One region of the Agromyces sp. Y182 genome, then DNA from elsewhere that is predicted to be linked to it. Evidence: riboswitches for the same ligand, from Rfam matches in the RefSeq annotation. Region 1 holds a riboswitch; the other holds the start of a gene.
The links. Region 1 has a riboswitch for thiamine pyrophosphate ahead of thiM (hydroxyethylthiazole kinase). Riboswitches for the same ligand answer to the same signal wherever they lie in the genome.
Positions count from the first base shown of each region.

Region 1 (4,383 bases):
TCGCCGCCCGTGCAGGCGGCCAGCCCGATCGTGAGAGCGCCGGCGGCGAACAGAGCTGCAGCCCGCGTCATCCGGCGATTGCGTGATCTCATCCGTGTACTCCTTGCTCGTCGTTGAGAGGGCGCCGAGACGCCCGGAATGTCAGGTGCTGGTGCGGCCTTTCCGAAATTTCCGAAAGGCCTTTCGGCACGCTACAGTGTGAATCTCCCGGCCGTCAAGAGCGACAGCCGGTAGCGTTTCAGTTGAGGAGGCGAACATGGCGAGAACCGGCTCGGGCAGCTCACGGGCGGCGACGCTCAACGACGTGGCCCGCATGGCAGGCGTCTCGCTCGCGACCGCCTCGAAGGCCATCAACGGCCGCGACCAAGTCGCCCCGGCCACGCGCAAGCGCGTCATCGACGCCGCCGAACAGCTCTCGTTCACACCCAACTCGCTCGCCAGAAGCCTCATCGCCGGCCGCACCGGAACCGTGGGCCTGCTCACGAGCGACCTCGAGGGCCGGTTCGTGATCCCCATCCTCATGGGCGCCGAGGACGCGTTCGGCGCAGGTCAGATCAACGTGTTCCTCTGCGACGCGCGCGGCGACACGATCCGCGAGCAGCACCACCTCAAGGCGCTGCTGAACCGACGCGTCGACGGCATCATCGTCGTGGGACGCCAGACCGACCCGCGACCGTCGCTCGGCCACGACCTCCCCGTGCCCGTGGTCTACGCCTACGCGCCATCAGACGACCCCGGCGACGTCTCGGTGACGCCCGACAACATTGCCGGCGGACGCATCGCCGTCGAGCACCTCCTCGCCACGGGGCGGCGGCGCATCGCGCACATCACGGGCGAGCCCGAGTACGCCGCCGCACAGGATCGTGCGGTCGGCGTGCAGGCGGCCCTCGCCGAAGCCGGACTCGAACTCGTGGGCGACGTCATGACCTCGAGCTGGAGCGAACACTGGGGCCGCGCAGCGGCCGGCATGCTGCTCGCCCAGCATCCCGACATCGACGGCGTCGTCGCCGGCAGCGACCAGATCGCGCGCGGCGTGATCGACACCATGCGCGACCTCGGCAAGCGCGTGCCCGAAGACGTCGCCGTCATCGGGTACGACAACTGGGAGGTGCTCGCCGTGAACTCCCGTCCCGAGCTGACGAGCATCGACGCGAACCTGCAGCAGCTCGGGCGCACCGCGGCCATGCGAATCTTCGACGCGATCGACGGCACCGAACCTGACGCCGGCGTGCATCACCTGCCCGTGCGGCTCGTGATCCGCGGGTCGACCATCGAGCGTCGCTGAGGGGCGCTATGCGGATGTCTCGGTGCCGGTGTTCGTCTCGGCAGCGGTGTCGGAGTCGGTAGCCGTGTCAGCGTCGGTAGCCGTGTCAGCGTCGGCGTCAGCGTCAGCGTCAGCGTCAGCCGAGTTGACAGCGCCGCTGCGATGCACGCCCTTGAAGGTCAGCACGAGCACCATCACGGCGCCGGCGAAGATCGCGATGTCGGCCACGTTGCCGATGAAGAGGTTGCCGTAACCGATGAAGTCCACGACATGCCCGCGACCGAATCCCGGTTCACGGAACAGCCGATCGCCGAGGTGGGTCGCGGCGCCGCCGAGCAGGAGACCGAGCGCGATCGCCCAACCCCGTGAGCGCACCGGCCACGCGAACACGATGATGGCGATGACCCCCACTGCCGCCAGGATCGCGAACACCCAGGTGAACTCGGTGCCGATCGAGAATGCGGCGCCGGGATTGTACACGAGCTGGAAGCGGATCAGGTCACCGATCAGCGGAACGGACACCCGCTCCTCGAGTGCGGCCTCGGCCCACCACTTCGAGGCCTGGTCGATGAGGATCACGACGACGGCGAGGAGCGCGACGAACCAGAACAGGCGCGGCTTCACCGTGCTCTCGAGGGCGGGAGCGGGCGGCGGCATTGAGGGGTCGGAACTCACCGCTTCATTATCCTTCGCGCGAGACGCCCGTGTCGCCGACCGTCACCGGGCGACCGCTAGGCTTCATCGCAGTGACACGGGGTGCCGTGCATCGCTTCACCGAAGCGGGCATGGCTGAGAACACACCCGTCGAACCTGATCTAGTTCGAACTAGCGAAGGGATGTCGCGATGAGCGATCGTCTGCCAACCGACCCTGCCCGGCACTCTGCCGAGCTCCTGACCCTCGTGCGCGAGGCGACGCCGCTCGTGCAGTGCATCACCAACAGCGTCGTCACCAACGTGACGGCCAACACTCTGCTCGCCCTCGGCGCGGCCCCGGCCATGGTCGACATCCGCGGTGAGGCCGGGATCTTCGCGCGAATCGCGTCGGGGCTGCTCGTGAACCTCGGCACGCCGCACGAGGAGCAGCGAGATGCCGCCCGCGAGGCGGTGGCCGCGGCATCCGAGACCGGCACGCCCTGGGTGCTCGACCCCGTCGCCGTCGGCGGACTGCCCGTGCGCACCGCGTTCGCCCACGAGCTGCTCGCGCAGCGCCCGACCGTGATCCGCGGCAATGCGAGCGAGGTCATCGCCCTCGCCGGCAGGGGCAGCGGCGGACGCGGCGTCGACGCCTCCGATTCGACCGAGTCGGCAGCGGATGCCGCGGCTCACCTCGCCCGGGCGCACGGCTCCGTCGTCGCGGTGTCGGGCCCGATCGACCTGATCACCGACGGCCGGCGGGTTGCCCGGGTCGCCAACGGCGACGTGCTGCTCACCCGGGTCACGGGCGGCGGTTGCGCCCTCGGCGCCGTCACCGCGGCCTTCCTCTCGGTCACCGACGACGCGTTCTCCGGCGCCGTTGCAGCGACGCTCGTCTACACCGTGGCAGCCGAGCTCGCGGCCGCGGGTGCCGCCGGGCCGGGCAGTTTCGCACCGCTGTTCCTCGATGCTCTCGCGCAGGTCACGGCCGACGAGGTCGCCGAGCGCGGGCGGGTGCAGCTCGTCGAGGTCGCCGCCGACGCGCACACCGCGGTGGCGGCCGAACTCGCATCCGTGGCATTGCCCTCGACGTCGGTGCGGTCGTGACGGCGCACACGGCGCTCGATCTCTCGGTCTACCTCGTCACCGATGCGGCACTCTGCGGCCCGCGGGGCGTGACGTCGGTCGTCGCCGATGCGGTCGATGGCGGGGTGCGAGTGGTGCAGCTGCGCGACAGGCTCGGCTCCTCGACGGAGCTGCTGACGCTGCTCGAAGGGCTGTGCGCCGTGATCGACGGGCGGGCGACGCTGCTCGTGAACGACCGGCTCGACGTCGCCCTCGCGGCACGGGCGAACGGCTTGCCCGTCGACGGTGTGCATCTCGGCCAGGGTGACGCCGCGGCGACGATCGCGCGTGAGCGGCTCGGACCGAACGGCGTCGTCGGCCTCACCGCGAACACCTCGGCCCACTTCGAGGCCGTACGACGGATGCCGCGTGGCACGGTCGACTACCTGGGCGTCGGCGTGATCCGGCCCACCGTGACGAAGCCCGATCATCCGCCGGCACTCGGCGTCGACGGGTTCGCACGACTCGCGGCCGAGGCCGAGTTGCCGTGCGTCGCGATCGGCGGCATCACTCTCGGCGACGTCGCGCCGCTCCGTGACGGCGGCGCCGCCGGGGTCGCCCTCGTCTCCGCGATCTGCGCCGCCGCCGATCCCCGCGACGCTGCGCTGCACTTCGTCGACGCTTGGGCGGCCATCGCGCCACCCCGCGACCGCCGCGTTTCGGAGGCCCGGCGATGAGCGAGACGGCCACTCGAGCGGTCGACATCGGCGCCGTGGCATCCGCTCGCCTCGCACTCGAGACCGCCACGCCCCCGCGAGGCCGCCACACGCCCGGCGTCCGCAGCGTGCCGCGCGACCGGCGGGTGCCGCGCGTGCTCAGCATCGCCGGTACCGACCCGACCGGCGGTGCCGGCATCCACGCCGACCTGAAGTCGATCGCCGCTGTCGGCGGCTACGGCATGGCGGCGGTGACCGCGCTCGTCGCGCAGAACACGCGGGGCGTGCGCAGCGTGCATCTGCCGCCGGCGTCGTTCCTCGCCGAGCAGCTCGATGCGGTGAGCGACGACGTGACGATCGACGCCGTGAAGATCGGCATGCTCGCCGACGCAGCGATCATCGGCACGGTCGACGACTGGCTCGCGCGCACGCGGCCCCCGGTGGTGGTGCTCGACCCGGTCATGATCGCGACGAGCGGCGACCGACTGCTCGATCCCGACGGCGAGCAGGCACTTCGCGCGCTCATCCCCCGGGCGCACCTCATCACGCCGAACCTGCACGAACTCGCCGTGCTCGCCGGCGAGCCGCACGCACTCACCTGGCCGGCGGCGCTCGAGCAGGCCCGACGAGTCTCGCGCGAGTTCGGCGTGCTCGTGCTCGCGAAGGGCGGCCACCTCGACGGCGCCGACGCTCCCGACGCGCTC
Region 1 covers NZ_JCAIUF010000001.1:2,429,608-2,433,990, reverse strand. The annotation lists gene AC1C2R_RS11235 (ABC transporter substrate-binding protein) at 1-92, opposite strand, end outside; gene AC1C2R_RS11230 (LacI family DNA-binding transcriptional regulator) at 257-1,285, shown strand; gene AC1C2R_RS11225 (signal peptidase II) at 1,292-1,939, opposite strand; TPP riboswitch at 2,007-2,118, shown strand; gene thiM (hydroxyethylthiazole kinase) at 2,109-3,005, shown strand; gene thiE (thiamine phosphate synthase) at 3,002-3,700, shown strand; gene AC1C2R_RS11210 (bifunctional hydroxymethylpyrimidine kinase/phosphomethylpyrimidine kinase) at 3,697-4,383, shown strand, end outside.

Region 2 (4,383 bases), on a different contig from region 1:
CGAGCTGCACGATGAGTGCGACCGCGGCGCTCACCCAATCGACGGTGAGGAGCAGTGGTGTGGTGAGGAGCATCGCCGCGGCGAGGCGGCTGACGGGGTTGACGCGATCGACGAGACGCAGTCGAGGTGCCGCGATCATGCCGCCGCCTCCACCCGAAGGGACTCCCGGCTGAGATCGAGATGCTGATCGCCGAGCGCCGCGAGATATGCCGCATCATGACTGATCGAGAGCAGGGTCACCCCGTCGTCGACCAGCCCCCTGAGCAGGCCGACGAGTTCGATCCAGGTGAGACGGTCTTGGCCGAAGGTCGGCTCGTCGAGGATGATGACGCGGGGCTGCGCGACGAGCGCGCACGCGACCGTGAGCCGACGTTGCTCACCGCCGGAGAGCGTGAACGGGTTCGCCTCGGCGAGCCGGTCGAGCCCCAAGCGTTCGAGCACCTCGCGAGTGCGCAGACGGGTCGTCGCCGCGTCGAGACCCAGCGCCCGCGGGGCGACCTCGAGTTCGCGCTGCACGGTGGAGGCGACGAACTGGTGCTCCGGCTCTTGAAACACGGTTCCGATGCGGGTGAGCAACTCGCGCGAGCGCCATCGGATCGGCTCGCTGCGCAGCCCGCTCGCGAGTTCCGCTGACGCGCGCACGTGACCGGCGATCGGTGCCAGAAGTCCGCCCATCGTGAGGGCGAGGGTCGACTTTCCGGCGCCGTTCGGCCCCGTGAGCACCGTTGACGAGGCTCTCGGCAATGACAACTCGAGCCCCGCTCGCACGACCGCATCGCTCCGGCGGCCGATCGCGAGGTCGATACCGGCGAGATCGAGAACGGATGCCGCAGCGGCGGGCCGCGCCGACGTCACCGTCGGCGGCGAGCCGGGCACCCAGACCCCGGCGGCGAGGAGGGCCTCGCGCTGCGTGTCGATGACGTGTCGGGGGTCGCCGTCGGCGATGATACGACCGTTCCTGCCGAGCACCACCACGCGGGCCACGAGGTCGATCCAGACATCGACACGATGCTCGACCACGACGAAGGTCGCTCCGGTGCGCTCGAGCGTGCGGTCGACCGCGAGGCATACCTCGCTCACCCCGTCGGGGTCGAGGTTCGCGGTCGGTTCGTCGAGGAGCAAGAGCCCTGGACGCATCGCGAGGGCACCGGCAAGCGCGAGGCGCTGCTTCTGCCCGCCGGAGAGCGAGCTGGTCGGGTGATCGAGTGGAAGGTCGAGCCCGACGTCGTCGAGCGCGCGACGCACACGCGGCCAGATCTCGTCTCGCGGCACTCCGAGGTTCTCGCAGCCGAAGGCGACGTCGTCACCGACGCGAGCGAGGATCACTTGCGAGTCGGGATCCTGCAGCACGAGGCTCGCGCGGCCCCGCACCGATGCCGGCCACTCGCCGTCGATGCGCAGCGAACCGGTCTCCTCGCCCTCCTCGGCTCCGCCGTGAACTCCGGCAAGGGCGTGAAGGAGCGTCGATTTGCCCGAACCCGATGGCCCGAGCAGCAGCACCCGCTCCCCCGGTTCGATACGAAGGTCGATGCCATCGAGCGCTGCGTCGCGCCTGCCGGCGTGGCGCCACCCCCACCCGCGCGCCTCCACGCGCGCGGGCCGGATGGCTTCGGAGTCGTGACCCACGTCAGACCCGCTGAGTCACGTCTTGACCCGCGGCGAAACGGCTGAGCGCCCCGGTGGTTGCGAGGCCCCGCACGATGAGCCAGCCGAGCAGCCCGGCCAGGACCGCGCCCGACACGACCACCGTCGCGAAATAGAGTCCCAGGAACTCGGCGGACTTCTGCAGATTGCCGGAGGTGAAGAGCTCGAGGCTCCAGGCCGCCGCGCCGGCCGCCGCACCGGCGAGCATGGCGGGCAACACACCGAACCGGCGGTAGGCGAGGATCGCGAACACCAGTTCGGCGCCGAGCCCCTGCGCCACGCCCGAGTAGATCGTCTCGATGCCCCACTGGTTGCCGATCAGGGCTGACACGACCGCGGCGAGCAGCTCGACGAAGAGGGCCGCACCCGGCTTGCGGATGATGAGTCCGCCGAGCACGCCGCCGATGAGCCAGATGCCCACGGCGATACCGCCGAGGCCCGGCGTGAGCGCATCGGCCGCACTGAACCATGCGTAACCGATGTTGTTCCAGAAGAGGAAAAGAAGCCCCGTCGCGACGCCGATCACGCTGGCGACGACGATGTCGACGACCCGCCAACGCAGATTGCGCGGCTTCGGAGCGGCCGGGGATGTGCTGGTTTCAGTTGCTGCAGTGTGCACTGTCGTGCCCTTTCGATTCGTGGAAAGAGGCACGGGAATTGAGATGTGATTGCCCTCCCTGCGCTGGCATTACCCAGATCAGGTTCGACGGTCGAAGGTTGAGAACCTTCCTCTCAGCCCGGCTCACCGGACTCCCGTGTTCGCTGACGAGTATACGCCGACGAGCACGGTGAGGGTCGACCGCGACCGCCGCGACGGTGGGCGTCTCAGCGCTTGAGCGCTCTGATCACCATGCGCAGCGCCTTGCCGGTGACCCACACGAGCGGGGTGGCGACGAGCAGCAGGCCGATGAGGTTCGGTTCGAAGCGAACGCCGCCATCGCGACCGACGTATGCGCCGAGCGGAATGGAGAGGCCACCGCCGCCACCGCCGCCCGCCTCGTCGCCCTTCTCGTCGGAGCCGCTGCCGGCACCGAAGCCGTAGTATCCGAGCGCCACCGGCACGAGGGTGGTGCCGTCGATCTCGACGACGTCACCGTAGGAGGTCTTCACGCCGACGCCGGCGACGCTCTCAGCCAGTTCCAGTACGAGTTCAGCCATGCCTGCAACGCTACCCGCGGATGCGCCGCTCAGCCACCCCTCTCACGATTCGCCCTCGAACGGGTTCATCGCAACGCACTCACTCACCGCCCGCATCCTTGCGTCGTGACGACTCGACACGATCGACCGCCGGGCGCACGAGCGAAGCCGGCCGCACTGCGCCTCGACCGAAACGAGCGGTCACCTCATCGATGGTGCGCTCGGCCTCGCGCCACTCCTCGTCGGGGTCCCACAACATCGCACCGGTACCCGACGGCCGTAGCTGTTCGGCTCGAACACCGATGAGACGGATGCGCGCACCATCGCCGGCGAGTTCACCGAGGGCCGCGGATGCCTCGTCGTAGATGCGGCGCGCGACATCCGTGGGCTCGCCCAGCGTGCGCGACCTGGTGACCGTGCGAAAGTCGCCGTAGCGGAGCTTCAACACGACCGTGCGGCCGAGCAGCCCCGCCTTGCGCAGCCGCACAGCGACGTCGTCGGAGAGCCGGAGGAGCTCGCGCCGCAACTGCTCGAGATCGGTGAGGTCGTAGCCGAACGTGACCTCGTGGCCGATGCTCTTCTCTTCACGGCCCGTGACGACGTCGCGCGCGTCGACGCCCATCGCGAGATGGCTGAGTTTGGCCGCGAGGGCCGGCCCGAGCGCACGTTCGAGCGCATCGACCGGCATGGCAGCGACATCGCCGACCGTGCGCAGCCCGATGCGCGTGAGCGACTCCTCGGTGACTCGCCCGACCCCCCAGAGCGCCGAGACCGGCAGCGGGTGCAGGAAATCGAGCGTGCGCTCGGCCGGCACCACGAGCATGCCGTCGGGCTTCGCCCTGCTCGACGCCACTTTCGCCACGAACTTCGTCGCCGCCACGCCGACCGAGCAGGTCAACCCGGTCTCGCGGTGCACCCGCTGCCGCAGGGTCCACGCGATCTCGGCCGGGCTGCCGTGCAGGCGTCGCGCGCCCGACACGTCGAGGAACGCCTCATCGATCGAGAGCTGCTCGACGAGCGGGGTGACCTCTTCGAAGATGGTCATCACCCGACGCGAGTACTCGGTGTAGCTCGCATAATCGCCCCGCAACACGATCGCGTTCGGGCAGCGCTGCAATGCGAGCGACATCGGCATCGCCGAGTTCACGCCGTACTTTCGGGCCTCGTAGCTCGCCGCAGAAACAACCCCACGCCCGGCGGTACCGCCGACCAGCACCGGCTTGCCGCGCAGATCGGGCCGCTTCAACAACTCGACCGACACGAAGAACGCATCCATGTCGACGTGCAGGATGGGTGTCGCCGAATCGTCGACCGGGCCGGTGGTGACCTGCCGCGACGAGCCGTCCTGCTTGCTCATGCTCCGAACCTAGCCCGTGCCACTGTCATCGGAAGCTCAGGGCCAGCGATGGAGCATCAGAAACCGAAGTCGCCACCACCACCGAAATCGCCACCGCCGAAGTCTCCGAAGCCGCCCTGGTCGGAACCAGAAGCGTCATAGCCACCGGCATCGGCGCCCGTGCCAGCACCGTTCTCGCCGCCCGAGTCGCCCCCGGTGTCCCCGCCGTCGGCGCCCGCCTCGAACGAGGCGGGGTCGGGCAGGAA
Region 2 covers NZ_JCAIUF010000002.1:754,628-759,010, forward strand. The annotation lists gene AC1C2R_RS18080 (energy-coupling factor transporter transmembrane component T family protein) at 1-139, opposite strand, end outside; gene AC1C2R_RS18085 (ABC transporter ATP-binding protein) at 136-1,626, opposite strand; gene AC1C2R_RS18090 (ECF transporter S component) at 1,628-2,263, opposite strand; TPP riboswitch at 2,302-2,411, opposite strand; gene AC1C2R_RS18095 (spore germination protein GerW family protein) at 2,470-2,802, opposite strand; gene AC1C2R_RS18100 (DNA polymerase IV) at 2,882-4,138, opposite strand; gene AC1C2R_RS18105 (hypothetical protein) at 4,195-4,383, opposite strand, start outside.
Region 2: linked by a shared signal. The riboswitch ahead of AC1C2R_RS18090 (ECF transporter S component) and the one ahead of thiM (hydroxyethylthiazole kinase) in region 1 are both predicted to bind thiamine pyrophosphate.